DNA from 2 places in the Paraclostridium tenue genome. Region 1 is predicted to be linked to the other one. Evidence: a T-box and tRNA genes for the amino acid it is inferred to sense, from the RefSeq annotation. Region 1 holds a T-box; the other holds one or more tRNA genes.
What was found. A T-box is a leader RNA that pairs with one kind of tRNA and senses whether it is charged. The one in region 1 lies ahead of metG (methionine--tRNA ligase), so its partner is inferred to be a tRNA-Met.

Region 1 (7,463 bases):
ATTCCGAATCAAATTTTTGTACCCAACTGTGGGCGTGAGTTCCTACTATAGGTATATTAAACATTTTCCCCGCAAGTACATTTGCAGTAGCGCTACATCCCCCAATTATAGCCGCTCTTGCACCATAAATACCAGCATCAGGACCTTGAGCACGTCTTAGACCAAATTCTAACACAGAATCATCTTTAGCTGCAAAACAAACTCTAGAAGCTTTAGTAGCAATTAATGATTGAAAATTAATAATTGTAAGTAGCGCAGTTTCAATAAGTTGAGCTTGATAAAGAGGCGCTTTTATCCTTATTATAGGTTCATTTGGAAACATAACAGTACCCTCAGGAACTGCATAAATATCTCCCGTAAATTTAAAGTCTTTTAAGAAGTTTAAAAATTTTTCTGAGAATAAGTTTAAACTCCTAAGATAGTCTAAATCGCTATCTGAAAAATTAAGGTTATTTATGTATTCAACAAGTTGATCTATACCACAAACTATAGTATACCCACCTTTGCAAGCGTTTTTCCTAAAGAACATATCAAATACAACAATATCATTATGGACATTATTCTCAAAATATCCATTAATCATAGTGAGTTGATATAAATCAGTAAGAAGTGTTAAATTTTTCATTATATATCTCCTTATTACCCTAAAAATATAAATAAATTAGATAATTATACTTAATCATAATATAGAATAAGTTTCAAGTATAATCTCATAACTTAATATCATAAAATTGATAAGAGGGGGGATTTATATAACAAAGATATGGTTTTGGATGATATTTATTGGGATAGTTGGAAGCATATTCACTAATAATTTAGGTCAATTAAATGATGTAATATTAAGTGAAGCATCTAGAGGGATTGAATTTGCAGTTAGCTTAGCTGGAATAATGGCTTTGTGGATGGGGATTATGAATATAGCAAAAGATTCTGGATTGATAAATAAAATAGGTGATATGTTATATCCAATTTTAAAAAAATTATTTCCATCTGTACCTAAAGGGCATAAAGCTATGTCATATATAGTAATGAATATAGTTTTAAATATGTTAGGTGCTGGAAATGGAGCAACTGCTTTTGGACTTAAAGCTATGAATGAATTGCAAACACTAAATAATAAAAAAGACACAGCTACAAACGATATGATTATGTTTTTAGTAATAAATATTTCTTCTATACAGATTATTCCATTTACTATGATAAAACTAAGATTAGATGGAGGCGCTGCTAATCCAAGTGAAATAATACCTACTACTTTATTTGCAACACTTATTTCTACAGTAGTTGCTATTACAACTTGTAAAGTGTTTCAAAAAGGGAGGTATAGATGATGTTAAATATATTTTCTAACTCAATAATACCTGTAATAATTTTAATTATAGTAGTTCATGGAAAAATAAAAGGTGTAGATATATATGATAGCTTTGTCAAAGGTGCAATTGATGGCTTAAAAGCTACCTGGGGTATATTACCGTACATAATCGGAATATTTTTAGCAATAGGGATATTTAAAAGTGGAAAAGGTATAGATATGTTGGAATTTATATTTAAACCTATAACTGATTTACTTAGCATACCTAAAGAGTTAATAGGTCTTATAGTTATAAAGCCATTATCAGGAAGTGGAGCTTTAGGTATGTATAATGAACTTGCAACTAGGGTTGGAATGGGTACAATAATTGAAAAGATGGGGGCAACTATAGTAGGTGCTTCAGAAACCATATTTTATACTATGGCAATATACTTTGGAAGTTTAAAAATTAAAAATACTAGACATACTTTAACTTGTTCTATGATTAGTCATATTGCGGGAGTAGTAGCTGCTGTATTTATATGTTACATATTATTTAGTTAAAATTATTTTAAGAATATAAAAATTAAATAATTCTTTTATAAAGTTATATAAAAGCAAGTAATATAGCAAAATAAGATTGACATAATGTAGTAAATTTAATAAAATTAAGCTTAATAAGTTAATATAAAAATATTCACAAAAATGGTGAATAAAACATAATATTTATGTAAATTATATAAACAATTAAGCTATGAAAAGATGAGTAAGTAACAATTTTTTCTACAGAGAGCTAGGGTAGGTGAAAGCTAGTGTTAAAAGAATTACTGAATATGGTCTTGGAGCTATTTTATCCGAATAATAGACTAAGTCTATTTTTAAGATAGAACGGTTAGACTCGTTAACGTCTTCTAAGATATCTATAAAATAATTATAGATAATTAGGGTGGTACCGCGAATATAACCTCGCCCCTATGATATTACATAGGTGGCGAGTTTTTTATTTATAGAGAAAACATAAATTTGAGGAGGAAATATATATGACAAAACCTACTTTTTACGTTACAACTCCTATATATTACCCAAGTGGTAACCTACATATAGGACATACTTATACAACTGTTGCAGCAGATGCTATAGCAAGATTTAAGCGTTTCTGTGGATATGATGTAAAGTTTTTAACAGGAACTGACGAACACGGAGAAAAGATACAAAAAACTGCTAAAGAAAAAGGAATGACAGAAATAGAGTATCTTGATGGAATGATAGCTGACATACAAAAACTATGGAAGACTATGGATATATCTTATGATGATTTCATAAGAACAACTCAAGAAAGACATGAATTTATAATACAAAAAATATTTACTAAGTTATATGAACAAGGTGATATATACAAAGGTTCTTATGAAGGAAGATATTGTACTCCATGTGAGAGTTTCTGGACAGAATCTCAATTATTAGAAGGAAATAAATGTCCTGACTGTGGAAGAGATACTTATATAGCTAAAGAGGAAGCATACTTCTTTAAATTATCAAAATATGAAGATAAATTAAGAGAATTATTTGCTGATTCAAACTTCTGTTTCCCAGTATCTAGAAAGAATGAAATGGTTGCAAACTTCTTAGATAAAGGATTAGAAGATTTATGTGTAACTAGAACTACATTTGACTGGGGAATAAAAGTTCCTTTCGATGAGAAACACGTTATATATGTTTGGGTAGATGCTTTATGTAACTATATAACAGCATTAGGATACATGAGTGAAGATGATTCTGAGTTTAAAAAATACTGGCCAGCAAATGTTCATATAGTTGGTAAAGAAATAATGAGATTCCATACAATAATATGGCCAGCTATACTTATGGCTTTAGGTGAAGAAATGCCTACACAAGTATATGGACATGGATGGATATTATTTGATAATGATAAAATGAGTAAATCAAAAGGAAATATAGTTTACCCAGAGCAAATGATAGAAAGATATGGAGTTGATGCTCTTAAATACTTCTTATTAAGAGAATTTGCATTCGGTCAAGATGGTAACTATACTCATAGAAACTTTGTAACAAGACTTAATTCAGACTTAGCAAATGATTTAGGAAACTTAGTAAGTAGAACTGTTTCCATGGTTGAAAAATACAATGATGGAATAATACCAATGCCAAAAGTAAGTACTGAATTTGATGCTAGTTTAAAAGAAACTGCTAAAACTTCAGTAGAGAACTTTGAAATAGAAATGAATAAGTTACAATTTAATGAAGCATTAGAATCAGCTTGGAAGTTAATAAGAAGAACTAACAAGTATATAGATGAAACTATGCCTTGGGCGTTAGCTAAAGATGAAGCTAAGAAAGATGAGTTAGATGCAGTTTTATATAACTTATGTGAATCTATAAGAATAGTAGCTACTCTTATAAATCCAATGATGAACGATACTGCTAAGAAAATATATGCTCAATTAGGTATAACAGATGAAAACTTAATGACTTGGGAAAGTACTAAAACTTTTGGATTAATAAAAGAAAATACAAAAGTTGAAAAAGGAAATGCATTATTCCCAAGATTAGATATAGAAAAAGAAGTAGAAGAATTACAAGAATTATTTGCTGAAAAGAAAGAAGAACAAGAAGCTCCATTAGAGCATAAGCCTGAAATATCTATAGATGATTTAGATAAGATAGAGCTTAGAATAGGTAAAATAGTAAAATGTGAAAAGCATCCTAAAGCAGATAGACTATTAGTATCACAAGTTAAGATAGGACCAGAAACAAGACAAATAGTATCTGGAATAGCTAAGTGGTATAAGCCAGAAGATTTAATAGGAAAAGAAGTTACAGTTGTATGTAACTTAAAACCTGTAAAACTAAGAGGTGTTGAATCTCAAGGTATGATATTAGCTGCAGGTGATGACGGTGATGATTTAGTATTACCATTAACAGAAGGTGCTAAAGACGGTTGCGAAGTTAGATAAGGAGATGACGAAATGTTATTTGACTCACATGCACATTTAAATGATGAAAGATTTGATGAAGATAGAGAAGAATTAATTAATTCACTAAAAGCTAAAGGTGTAGACTTAGTACTAAATCCTGGAGCTTGTATAGAAACTTCTAAAAGTAGTGTAGATTTAGCTAATAAATATGATTTTATATATGCAGCAGTTGGAGTTCATCCTCACGATGTAGGTGAAATGACTGAAGAGGATATAGAAACTTTAAGAAAACTTGCATTAGAAAATGAAAAAGTAAAAGCTATAGGAGAAATAGGATTAGATTATTACTATGACAACTCTCCTAGAGAAATTCAAAAAAAATGGTTTAAAAGACAAATAGAATTAGCTAATGAACTAAAATTACCTATAATAATTCATGATAGAGATGCTCATGGCGATACATTTGAAATAATAAAAAACACTAAAAGTCCTGAAATAGGATGTGTGCTTCACTGCTATAGTGGAAATGTAGAACTAGCTAAAGAGTATGTAAAAATGGGTTGTTATATATCTATACCAGGTACAGTAACATTTAAAAATAATAAAAAAACTAGAGAAGTAGCTAAGGAAATACCACTTGAGTATTTACTTATAGAAACTGATTCTCCATATATGGCTCCAGAGCCACATAGAGGAAAAAGAAATGATCCTTCTTTAGTTCAATTTGTAGCTGATAAAATAGCTCAAGAAAAAGGAATTTCCTATGAACAAGTTTGTAAAGCTACAAAAGAAAATGCAAAGAGATTTTTCAATATAAAGTAACATAAATAATGGGGCTATCTCAAAATAGAGATAAGCCCCTATTTTGCGAAATAGACATTTATTTTAGCTATAACCGAATTTGTAGCCTTGATAAAATTTAGTATAAAGCTTAAAATATAAAGATATTAAGTAAAATGAACGAAAAAGGTGATTAGATGATAAAGGAAATAATAGTAGTAGAAGGAAGAGATGATGTAACGGCTGTAAAAAGAGCAGTGGATGCTGAACTTATAACTACAGGTGGGTTTGGATTTCCTAAGGGAGTTATGGAAAGAATAAAATCAGCACAAGAAAGAAGAGGAGTTATAATCTTTACAGATCCAGACTTTGCAGGTGAAAAAATAAGAAAAAAAATAGCTGCAGAAGTTCCTGGATGTAAACATGCATTTTTACCAAGAGAAGAAGCAAAGAAAAATGGAGATATAGGTATAGAGAATGCTACTCCAGAAAGTATAAGAAAAGCACTTGAGAAAGTAAGAACAGAAAGTACTGATAAAAGAGATGAATTCGGACAAGTAGATTTAATAAGAAATGGACTTATAGGAAATGATGATGCATCTCACAGAAGAGATAAGTTAGGAATGATATTAGGTATAGGTTACGGAAATGCAAAACAATTTTTAAATAGATTAAATAATTATGGAGTTAGTAGAGAAGAGTTTGAAAAAGCTTTAGAAACTTTATAATAATATAAATAAAGGAGATAAAATATGGATAGACTTTCGTCACATAGAAAAACTAAAGAAGTAGTAGATAAGCATGGATTTAAGTTTTCTAAATCATTAGGACAAAACTTTTTAATAGATGACAATGTAATAGATAGAATATTAGATGGAGCAAGACTTTCAAAAGGAGATAAAATAATAGAGGTAGGTCCTGGTATAGGTACACTTACTCGTGAGATGGGTAAAGTTGCAGATAAGGTTGTAGCTATAGAAATTGATAAAACATTAATACCAATACTTAAAGATACTCTAGATGAATTTGATAATATAGAGGTCGTAAATCAAGATATATTAAAAGTTAATGTAGAAGAGTTAGTAAAAGAGAAGTTAAGTGGAGGACCAGTTAAGTTAGTAGCAAATCTTCCATACTATATAACAACTCCTATAGTTATGAAATTCTTAGAAGAAGATATACCAGTAACAGATATAGTTGTTATGGTTCAAAAGGAAGTTGCTGATAGAATGAATGCAAATCCTGGAACTAAAGATTATGGAGCATTATCAGTAGCTGTTCAATATTACTGTAATACAGAAACAGTAGCAAAAGCTCCAAGACATATGTTTATACCACAACCAAATGTTGATTCTACAGTAATTGGACTTCATGTAAGAGAAGAAAGAAAATACAATGTAGATAATGAAGATATATTCTTTAAAACTGTTAAAGCTGCATTTGGGCAAAGAAGAAAAACTTTACTAAATGCATTAGGGACATTAGGATTTTTAAATAAAGATGAAATAAGAGAAGTTTTAAGTGAAGCTAATATAGATGAAAAAAGAAGAGGAGAAACTCTTACAATAGAAGAGTTTGCAAATCTTTCAAACTGTGTTAATAAAAAAGTACCTTCTAAATAGAAGGTACTTTTTTGCATGTCCAAACATATAATGTTTAGAGGGACTTATATTTTATAGGGGGGATAGCTTTGAGTACTAAAAAGAAGTATAAAAGAGATTATATAATTCTAGAAGCTAAAGACATGAACTTTAGATATAAAGATAGAGTATTGCCAAAGGCATTTGCAAAAATTGAAGTTACAGAAGAAAAATCTTTGGTAGCACTTTATGTAGAAAATCTTAAGTATATTAGAGATGGATATAAAGTGGTAGCTATACTAGAAGATTACAACACTTTAGATTTAGGGCGTATAGTATTGAGTGAACAAGGTAAAGGGGAATTTGCATTAAATTTAGATGAAAACAATACTAACATAAAAGCTGTGGCTTTGGTATCTGAAAAAAACATACCATTAATTGGATTTAAGGGAAGTAAAATTGATAATTATGAAGAAATAATATTTACATCAGATGAAGAATATATGGAATATGAAGAATTAGAAGATGACGAAGAATATGTATATGAGGAAGTTGAATACGTAGAAGTTGAAGATGGAGAAGATTGTGAGTATGAATATGAGTATTTAGAATATGTAGAAATAGAACCAGATGATAATGAAGTAGATACAGATTATAATTATGAAAATGAAGAAGATAATGAAGAAATAGAGTACGTATCATCTCCTAAACAAAAAAATCAAAGAAATAAATCAACTAAAACTAATAATACTAAACCTGTAATTGAAGAGAATTTAAAACGTAGTGAAAAAGTAAGTGAAGAGATAAAGCAAATTGATGAGGACATAAATTATGAAGAAGCCCAAGTAAATACAGCTAGAAATTTATTAATGCCTA
Region 2 (7,463 bases), on a different contig from region 1:
TATAAAAGCACTTTTACAATATTCACATCTAGTTAATATATTATTTTCATTAGTTACTGCAAAAGCATATATAGTTTCTATAGTAGTTTTAAGTGAATCAAACTCCCATTCAATAATTGGCTTATCTAATACTCCTATAGTTAATCCTATTTTTTCTGCTTTAAATTTACCAGCCATAATAGTAACAGCTTCTGTTAGATTGGCATTTTTGTATATAAGTAGTTGGTTAATATGTGTAGAAATATTTTTTGCAAAATCTAAAATCCAATCTACTTCTTCACAGTAAAATCTTGAAAATACAAGGTCTAATATAAGTGGTCTTTTACCATAAAACTTAGGAGAATCTTCTAGTTTATGTACTGTTAAATGTTTACCTATTTTTCTAATATATAATTCTTCTTCTTCACAAAATGGTAAGAATAAATCAAGGTATTTATCTACGTCCATAATACCTTCTTTTTTTATACAGTTGTTTTCTACAAAAAGTACCTTTTCTTCACCTATTATATTTCTATTGTAAACACTAGAAGCTATTAAACCTAATAAACCATATTTTTTTGCAAATACTATTAATTTATTTTCAATAGTACTTTTTTCTATAGATTTATCTAATGCTAAATCACCTAATTTTATTAAGTCAAAAACTAATTCATTTGCATTATCAAAAGGATTATACATGGTAAAGTAAGAAGATTCAGTTGGGCAAATATATTTTTTTCCTTTTTCATTTTCTTTTATTTCGTAGTCGCTATACCTAATCCAATCTGCTTTAAATTGTCCAATTAAGTTAATATTTTTTTTCATTAATCATCACCTTTTTTGTTGTTAATATATTTAATAGATTTAACTATTAACATAATAAAGCTTTTTTTTTATACTGTCAAGTATGACTATAATTTAAAATAGGAAAATTTTTCAATATTGTTGATATACTATAACCAGTGTGCTATCCTTATAAATAAGAAACATAACATCGCGGGGTGGAGCAGTTGGCAGCTCGTTGGGCTCATAACCCAAAGGTCGCAGGTTCGAGTCCTGCCTTTGCAACCAATATAAAAAAACTCTTATATCTTTTGATATAAGAGTTTTTTTATATAATAAACATAGCAACTATAGTAGTAACAATTAAACCAGTTACAACAGGAATTAAATTTCTCTTTGCTAGTTCTATAGGGTCAACACCACATATAGCTGATGCAGAAATAACAGCCCATGGAACCAAACAACCTCCACCTGTCCATATAGCTCCAATTTGACCAAGAGCAGCTAAAGTTCCAACATTAACATCTATAGCACTACCGAATACTGAAGCAGTAGAACCAGCTAAAGCCATTCCTGAAAATCCAGATCCATCTAAACCAGTTATACAACCTACTATAGTTTCAATACCACAAACAATATATTTATTTAATGGAATAGCTTGAGATAAAGCAACACCTATATCAGATAACAAACCTTGTGAAGCTTTAGGAAGTACGTCTCCTAAAAGGTTTGTTAAAGGAACAACTTCACCCATATAGAAAAATGCACCTATTGGAATAATCACTGCAAATATTTTCATTCCAAATAAAAAGCCATCAGTTATATTTTCGCATATTTTATCTAAACTATTTTTACCGTGGTTTATTATATTTATAATAATTAATAAAAATATAGCTGTTCCTCCAAGCAGTGCAGTTGCATCTGAACCTTTTAAATCGAAAATTAACATAGCGATTATATCTAATGAAAATAAAGCTAATACTAAAAATGTAGTTATTTTCGCTTTGATGTTAAATGTTTTTATGTTTATTTCTTTACTTTTATTTATTTCATTTTTAAACAATCCTTTTTTTATATCTTTTTTTAGCATATAAAATGCTACACCTATGGTAACTATAGACATAACCCAAAATAAAATCATACCATTATTTATTACATCAGATACTTTTAAACCAGCAGCTCCAGCAGTTATACTAGGTGCACCTTGAATTATAAAATCAGTTGAAAGCGCAAATCCATGACCAAATAAATTAAGAGCTATGGCAACACCAATATTAGGAAGGCCAGATCTTACAGCTATAGGTAAAAATATTGCACCAACTAAAGCTACTGCTGGGCTAGGCCAGAAAAACCAAGAAAGTATTGTCATAGATATACCAACTGTAAAAAATGCAGTCGTTTCATTTTTGATTACTTTTAAAAATGGTTTAACCATATACTCTATAGCATAATTATCTTCCAAGGATTTTGATAATGACACCATTATAGCAATTATCACTATAATAGGACCTAATTCACCTAAAGATATTATTAAACCATCAAAAATAGCTCCAACTGATTTAGCTAAATTATTTGTGTAAAATAAAGCTAAACAAAATACACCAAGTATACAAGGTACGATTGTGTCTTTTTTCATTATCATAGCAACTAATATTATTAATATAAAGATAATGTAAATGTAATGAGCTCCTGTTAATACCATTATGCTTATCCCCCTTTTAAGTGATAGTTAATTATATGACCTATAACTTTTATTAGTTACATATAAAAAATTAAGCAAGTTGAAATCATAATTAGAAAATTATAAACTTATAATAGAAAATTTACTATTGACCTTTACCTAACGTAATCCTTTATTATTAAATTGTCAGGAGGTAGTTGAAATGGAGTATACAATAAAGAAATTATCAGAAATAGCAGGAGTTAGTGCACGAACTCTTAGATATTATGATGAGATTAATTTGCTAAAACCATGTCGTATAAATTCATCAGGTTATCGTATATATGGCCAAAAAGAAGTAGACTTATTACAACAAATACTATTTTATAAGTCTATGGATATGAAACTAGAAGATATACGAGAATTAATTTCAAATCCAAACTTTGATATAAATAACGCACTTAAAGAGCATTATAAAAAACTTATCTCTAGGCGTGATCAACTTAATAAGCTTATATTAACTGTTGAAAAAACATTAGCGTATAATAAAGGAGAAATAGATATGTCAAATAAAGAAAAGTTTGAAGGATTTAAAAAAGAAAAATTAGAAGAAAACGAAGCTAAATACGGAAAAGAAATAAGAGAAAAGTATGGTAAAGAAACTATTGAAAAATCAAATAAGAAGTTTTTAAATTTAAGCGAAGAAGAATTTTCAAATATGCAACAAATAGAAGAGGATATGTTTGAAGCTTTAGAAGAACTTATAAAAACTCAAGATTTAGAAAGTAATGTTGCTAAAAAAGTATATGAAAAGCATAAAGAGTGGTTATGTTATTCATGGCCGACATATTCTAATGAATCACATAAAGGATTAGCTCAAATGTATGTAGATGATGAAAGATTTAAAAAATATTACAATGATAAAAAAGGGACAAAAGCAGCACAGACTTTAAGAGATGCAATTTTTAAATATGCAAAATAAAATATCAATATAAAAACCATATCTTAAGAGATATGGTTTTATTTAATAAAATAAAAATGTTATAATATATTAAATATTATTTAAATTGGGGGAGAGCATTAAATGATAAGAAAGTTAGAAAACAAAGATATAAATATAATAATGGATATTTGGCTAAAAAGTACTATAAAAGCTCATAATTTTATAGATGAAAATTACTGGAGAAAAAATTATAACAATGTTAAAAATATTTATATTCCTATATCAGATACTTTTGTATATGAAGATAATGGTAGTATAAAAGGATTTATATCTATTATAAATAATGATTTTATAGGTGCATTATTTGTTGATGTCAATAATCAAGGAATGGGAATAGGAAGTAAATTAATAGATCATGTAATTAATATTTATGATAATTTGAGTTTATCAGTATATAAAGATAATGAAAATGCATTTAATTTTTATAAAAACAAAAACTTTAAAATTTTAAGTGAAGAGATAAATAAAGAAACAAAATTTTTAGAATATGTTATGAAGTATTAAATTTTTTATCTTTAAAAAAATCCTAGTAGAGTTAAAATGGAAATGATTATAAATATAAACTAGAAAAGACAATATAAAAATAAAGCATTTTTGACGAAATTTTATGCAAAATAAAGCATTTACTTGAAACCTGATAAAAAAATATATATTATTATAATGATGGATATTTTTTGTATAGGGGGCAAAAATGAATCAGATATATAGGGAAATGATAGAAAATAGCCCTATGGGCTATATGCATATGAAAGTAATAAATGATAATAGAGGTAGATATATAGGAATAGCTGTTAAAGGTTTTAATAAGTCATATAAAAATTTTTTTGGAAGCTATGATGAAAATATAATCAATAAATACATATTAAATTGTATGCCAATACAAGAGAAACTAGAATGGGAAAAAATATTTGCAGAAGCAAATGAAAGTAAAAAATATACAAAAGAAATATATGTAGAAAAGATAAATACATATTTTAACATAGATATTTATCGAGTTAAAGATTATGAATTTCATATAATGTTTAATAAAATTAGAAATAAGTATCTTAAATTACCTTTATTATTAAAAAAATCACCATATATGACTTGGATTAAAGATAGACATGGTGTATATATAGATGTGAATGATAAGTTTTTGGAATTTTTTGATAAAATGTATGATGAAGTAATAGGAAAAACTGATTATGATATAATGTCTAAAGACTTTGCAATAGAGTTTACTATTCAGGATAACGATGTTATTAAAAATAATAAAATGAATACATATGAAGATTTTATAAAGTCAAATTTTAATAAAATTGGATATTTTCAAACTGTTAAATGGCCATTTACTGAAGATAATAATATAATTTTAGGTACAATAGGTATGTCTATAGAAATAACTAAAAAAGTTGAATTATTTAAAAATATAGAAAAAAATGAGAAAATATTTTTAGAAATTGCTAATAACATAGAAGATGCTATTATTATAATTGATGAAGAAAAGATTCAATATATAAGTCCTTCTTTTGAAAAAGTATTTGGATCTCAATTAGGAGAATCATATAATGATATAGAAAAATGGTGTAAAAATGGAAATCAAATTGAATTTGAAACAAGGCCTAAAAGCTATGAATTTAAAGAGAGTTATAGCTTTACATTTAAAATAAAAAGAAAAGGGAAAGAAGAACAATGGATATTTGCTAAATTCGTACCTTTATTAGATAAAAATCGTAATGTAGTGAAAAAAATAGGCATACTAAGTGATATTACCCAAAATAAGAAGGTAGAATTAGAGTTAGAAAAATTAAGAATGGATTTTTTTGCTAATTTATCTCATGAACTTAGAACACCTATAAATGTGATAGCAAGCTCACTTCAAGTTCTTTATTTAAGAATGGAAAAATTAGATGATGAAAATTTTGAATATTTTAAAAAATACTTAAAAATAGTTGGTCAAAATACAAATCGTTTATTAAAATTAGTAAATAACTTAATTGATACTACAAGGTTAGATGCGGGTTGCTTTGCTTATGCACCTAAAAATAATGACATTATAAGTTGTATTGAAAATATATGTTTATCTGTTTCTGAATTTGTAGAGTCTAATAAATTAAGTATAATATTTGATACAAATGTAGAAGAAAAGATAATTAGTTTTGATCAAGATAATATGGAAAGAATTATATTAAATTTAATATCTAATGCTATAAAATTTAACAATCCAGGTGGAAAAATAGAAGTAACTGTAAATTGCAATGATAATATAAAAATAAGTGTTAAAGATAGTGGGATAGGTATACCTAAAGAAAGTTTAGAAAATATATTTAAAAGATTTGAACAAGTAAAAGATAAACTAAAAAGGGAAAAAGAAGGTAGTGGAATAGGACTTACATTAGTTAAGTCTTTAGTTGAAATGCATGGAGGAAGTATACATGTAAACAGTGTATTAGGAGAAGGTAGTGAATTTATAGTTACTTTACCAGATTATTTAGTTGAAGAAGAAGATTTAAATTCATGTGAATCTCCTAAGTTTTTAAGTAAGGTAAATATGATGAATGTAGAATTTTCAGATATTTATACATTATAATTATAAAATTAAAATATAAAAAAGACAGGTTATTAATAGCCTGTCTTTTTATTTTAAAATACTAAATATTCAGAACTGAAACACATTATATTAAATATTAAATTATATGTAAAAAAATGTTATAATGTATACATTGATGCTTAGATTTCTAACGAATGTCGCAAAAATGGAGGTAATTATGAAAAATGCAATTAAGGTTTTCAAAAGAGATATAAAAAACTTAATAAAAAACCCAATAGCTCTAATAATAGTAATGGGTTTATGCTTTATACCATCTCTTTATGCTTGGATAAATATAAAAGCTTGTTGGAATCCTTACGAGAATACTAGCACAGTGCCAATTGCCATAGTAAATAATGATAAAGGTGCAAAATTAGATGGCAAAAACATAAACATAGGAAATGGTGTTATTAAAGAACTTAAAAAGAACAAATCAATTGGATGGAAGTTTGTAAACTCTAAACAAGGGAATGCAGGAGTTTTAGATGGAACTTATTATGCTATGATTGAAATACCTAGTAACTTTTCAAATGATTTAACTAGTGTTAAAACTGGAAAACCTATAAAGCCAACTATAGTTTATAAGGTTGATACAAAATCGAATCCAGTTGCTGGGAAAATAACAGAAGTTGCAGAAGAAACTCTTGTAAATCAAATTAACTCAAACTTTATAGCTACTGTCAATAAGACTATTTTCTCATCATTAAATAAGTATGGAAAAGATATTGATGATAGTAAAGATAAGATAATAGAACTTAAAAAAGCTATAATACAACTTGATGAGCATATGAGTCTTATAAACTTTGCACTTGATAGTGTTAATAATAATTCTAAAAACTTAACTGAATTTTTAAAAAGTATACAAAGTACTCTTCCACAAGTAACAAATGGAATAAGTGCAGTATCTAATAGTAACTTAAACACTAGTGAGAATATAAGCAACATAAAAAATAATTTAAATGGATCACTTGATAATATTAAATCGACTTTAAATAAAATTAACAGTCAAAACGATCAAATAAAAGATATAGTAAATAATTTAAATAATTCGGATTCTATATCAAAAGGAACAATAGAATCAGCTATATCTCAAGTTAACAATCAGATAAACAGTAGTAAATCTCAGATAGATTCTATTATTAAATATTTAAGTGATTTTAATAAAGTTAAACCTAATAAAAATATAGATAAATTAATTGAGGGTTTAAACAAAATAAAAACTGGAATTAGCTCAGAACAAGATAGATTAGATTCACTTAAAAATCAAATAAATGATTCTAAAGAATCTATAAAAAGTACAATAGACTCTATAAATTCTACTGCGAATGATTTATCTAACAAAGTTAATAACTCTATAAATTTATATGATTCAAATGTTAGACCGGAACTAAACAAAACAGCAGATAGTTTAGTAACAGCAACATCTGATGCATCTAAATTAGTAGATAGTTCTAAAGGATTAGTACAAG

Region 2: it has a tRNA-Met gene. The T-box ahead of metG (methionine--tRNA ligase) is inferred to sense a tRNA for this amino acid. The anticodon was not compared.

What each region holds. Positions count from the first base shown of each region.
Region 1 covers NZ_BAAACP010000014.1:10,196-17,658, forward strand. Annotated here, with positions in the region: gene ABFX13_RS11100 (nicotinate phosphoribosyltransferase) at 1-625, opposite strand, end outside; gene ABFX13_RS11105 (nucleoside recognition domain-containing protein) at 774-1,331, shown strand; gene ABFX13_RS11110 (spore maturation protein) at 1,331-1,855, shown strand; T-box leader at 2,037-2,268, shown strand; gene metG (methionine--tRNA ligase) at 2,332-4,266, shown strand; gene ABFX13_RS11120 (TatD family hydrolase) at 4,279-5,049, shown strand; gene rnmV (ribonuclease M5) at 5,205-5,735, shown strand; gene rsmA (16S rRNA (adenine(1518)-N(6)/adenine(1519)-N(6))-dimethyltransferase RsmA) at 5,760-6,629, shown strand; gene ABFX13_RS11135 (hypothetical protein) at 6,698-7,463, shown strand, end outside.
Region 2 covers NZ_BAAACP010000005.1:2,004-9,466, forward strand. Annotated here, with positions in the region: gene ABFX13_RS05040 (GIY-YIG nuclease family protein) at 1-804, opposite strand, end outside; tRNA gene ABFX13_RS05045 (tRNA-Met) at 975-1,050, shown strand; gene ABFX13_RS05050 (hypothetical protein) at 1,091-2,464, opposite strand; gene ABFX13_RS05055 (MerR family transcriptional regulator) at 2,646-3,404, shown strand; gene ABFX13_RS05060 (N-acetyltransferase) at 3,507-3,929, shown strand; gene ABFX13_RS05065 (sensor histidine kinase) at 4,117-5,994, shown strand; gene ABFX13_RS05070 (YhgE/Pip family protein) at 6,173-7,463, shown strand, end outside.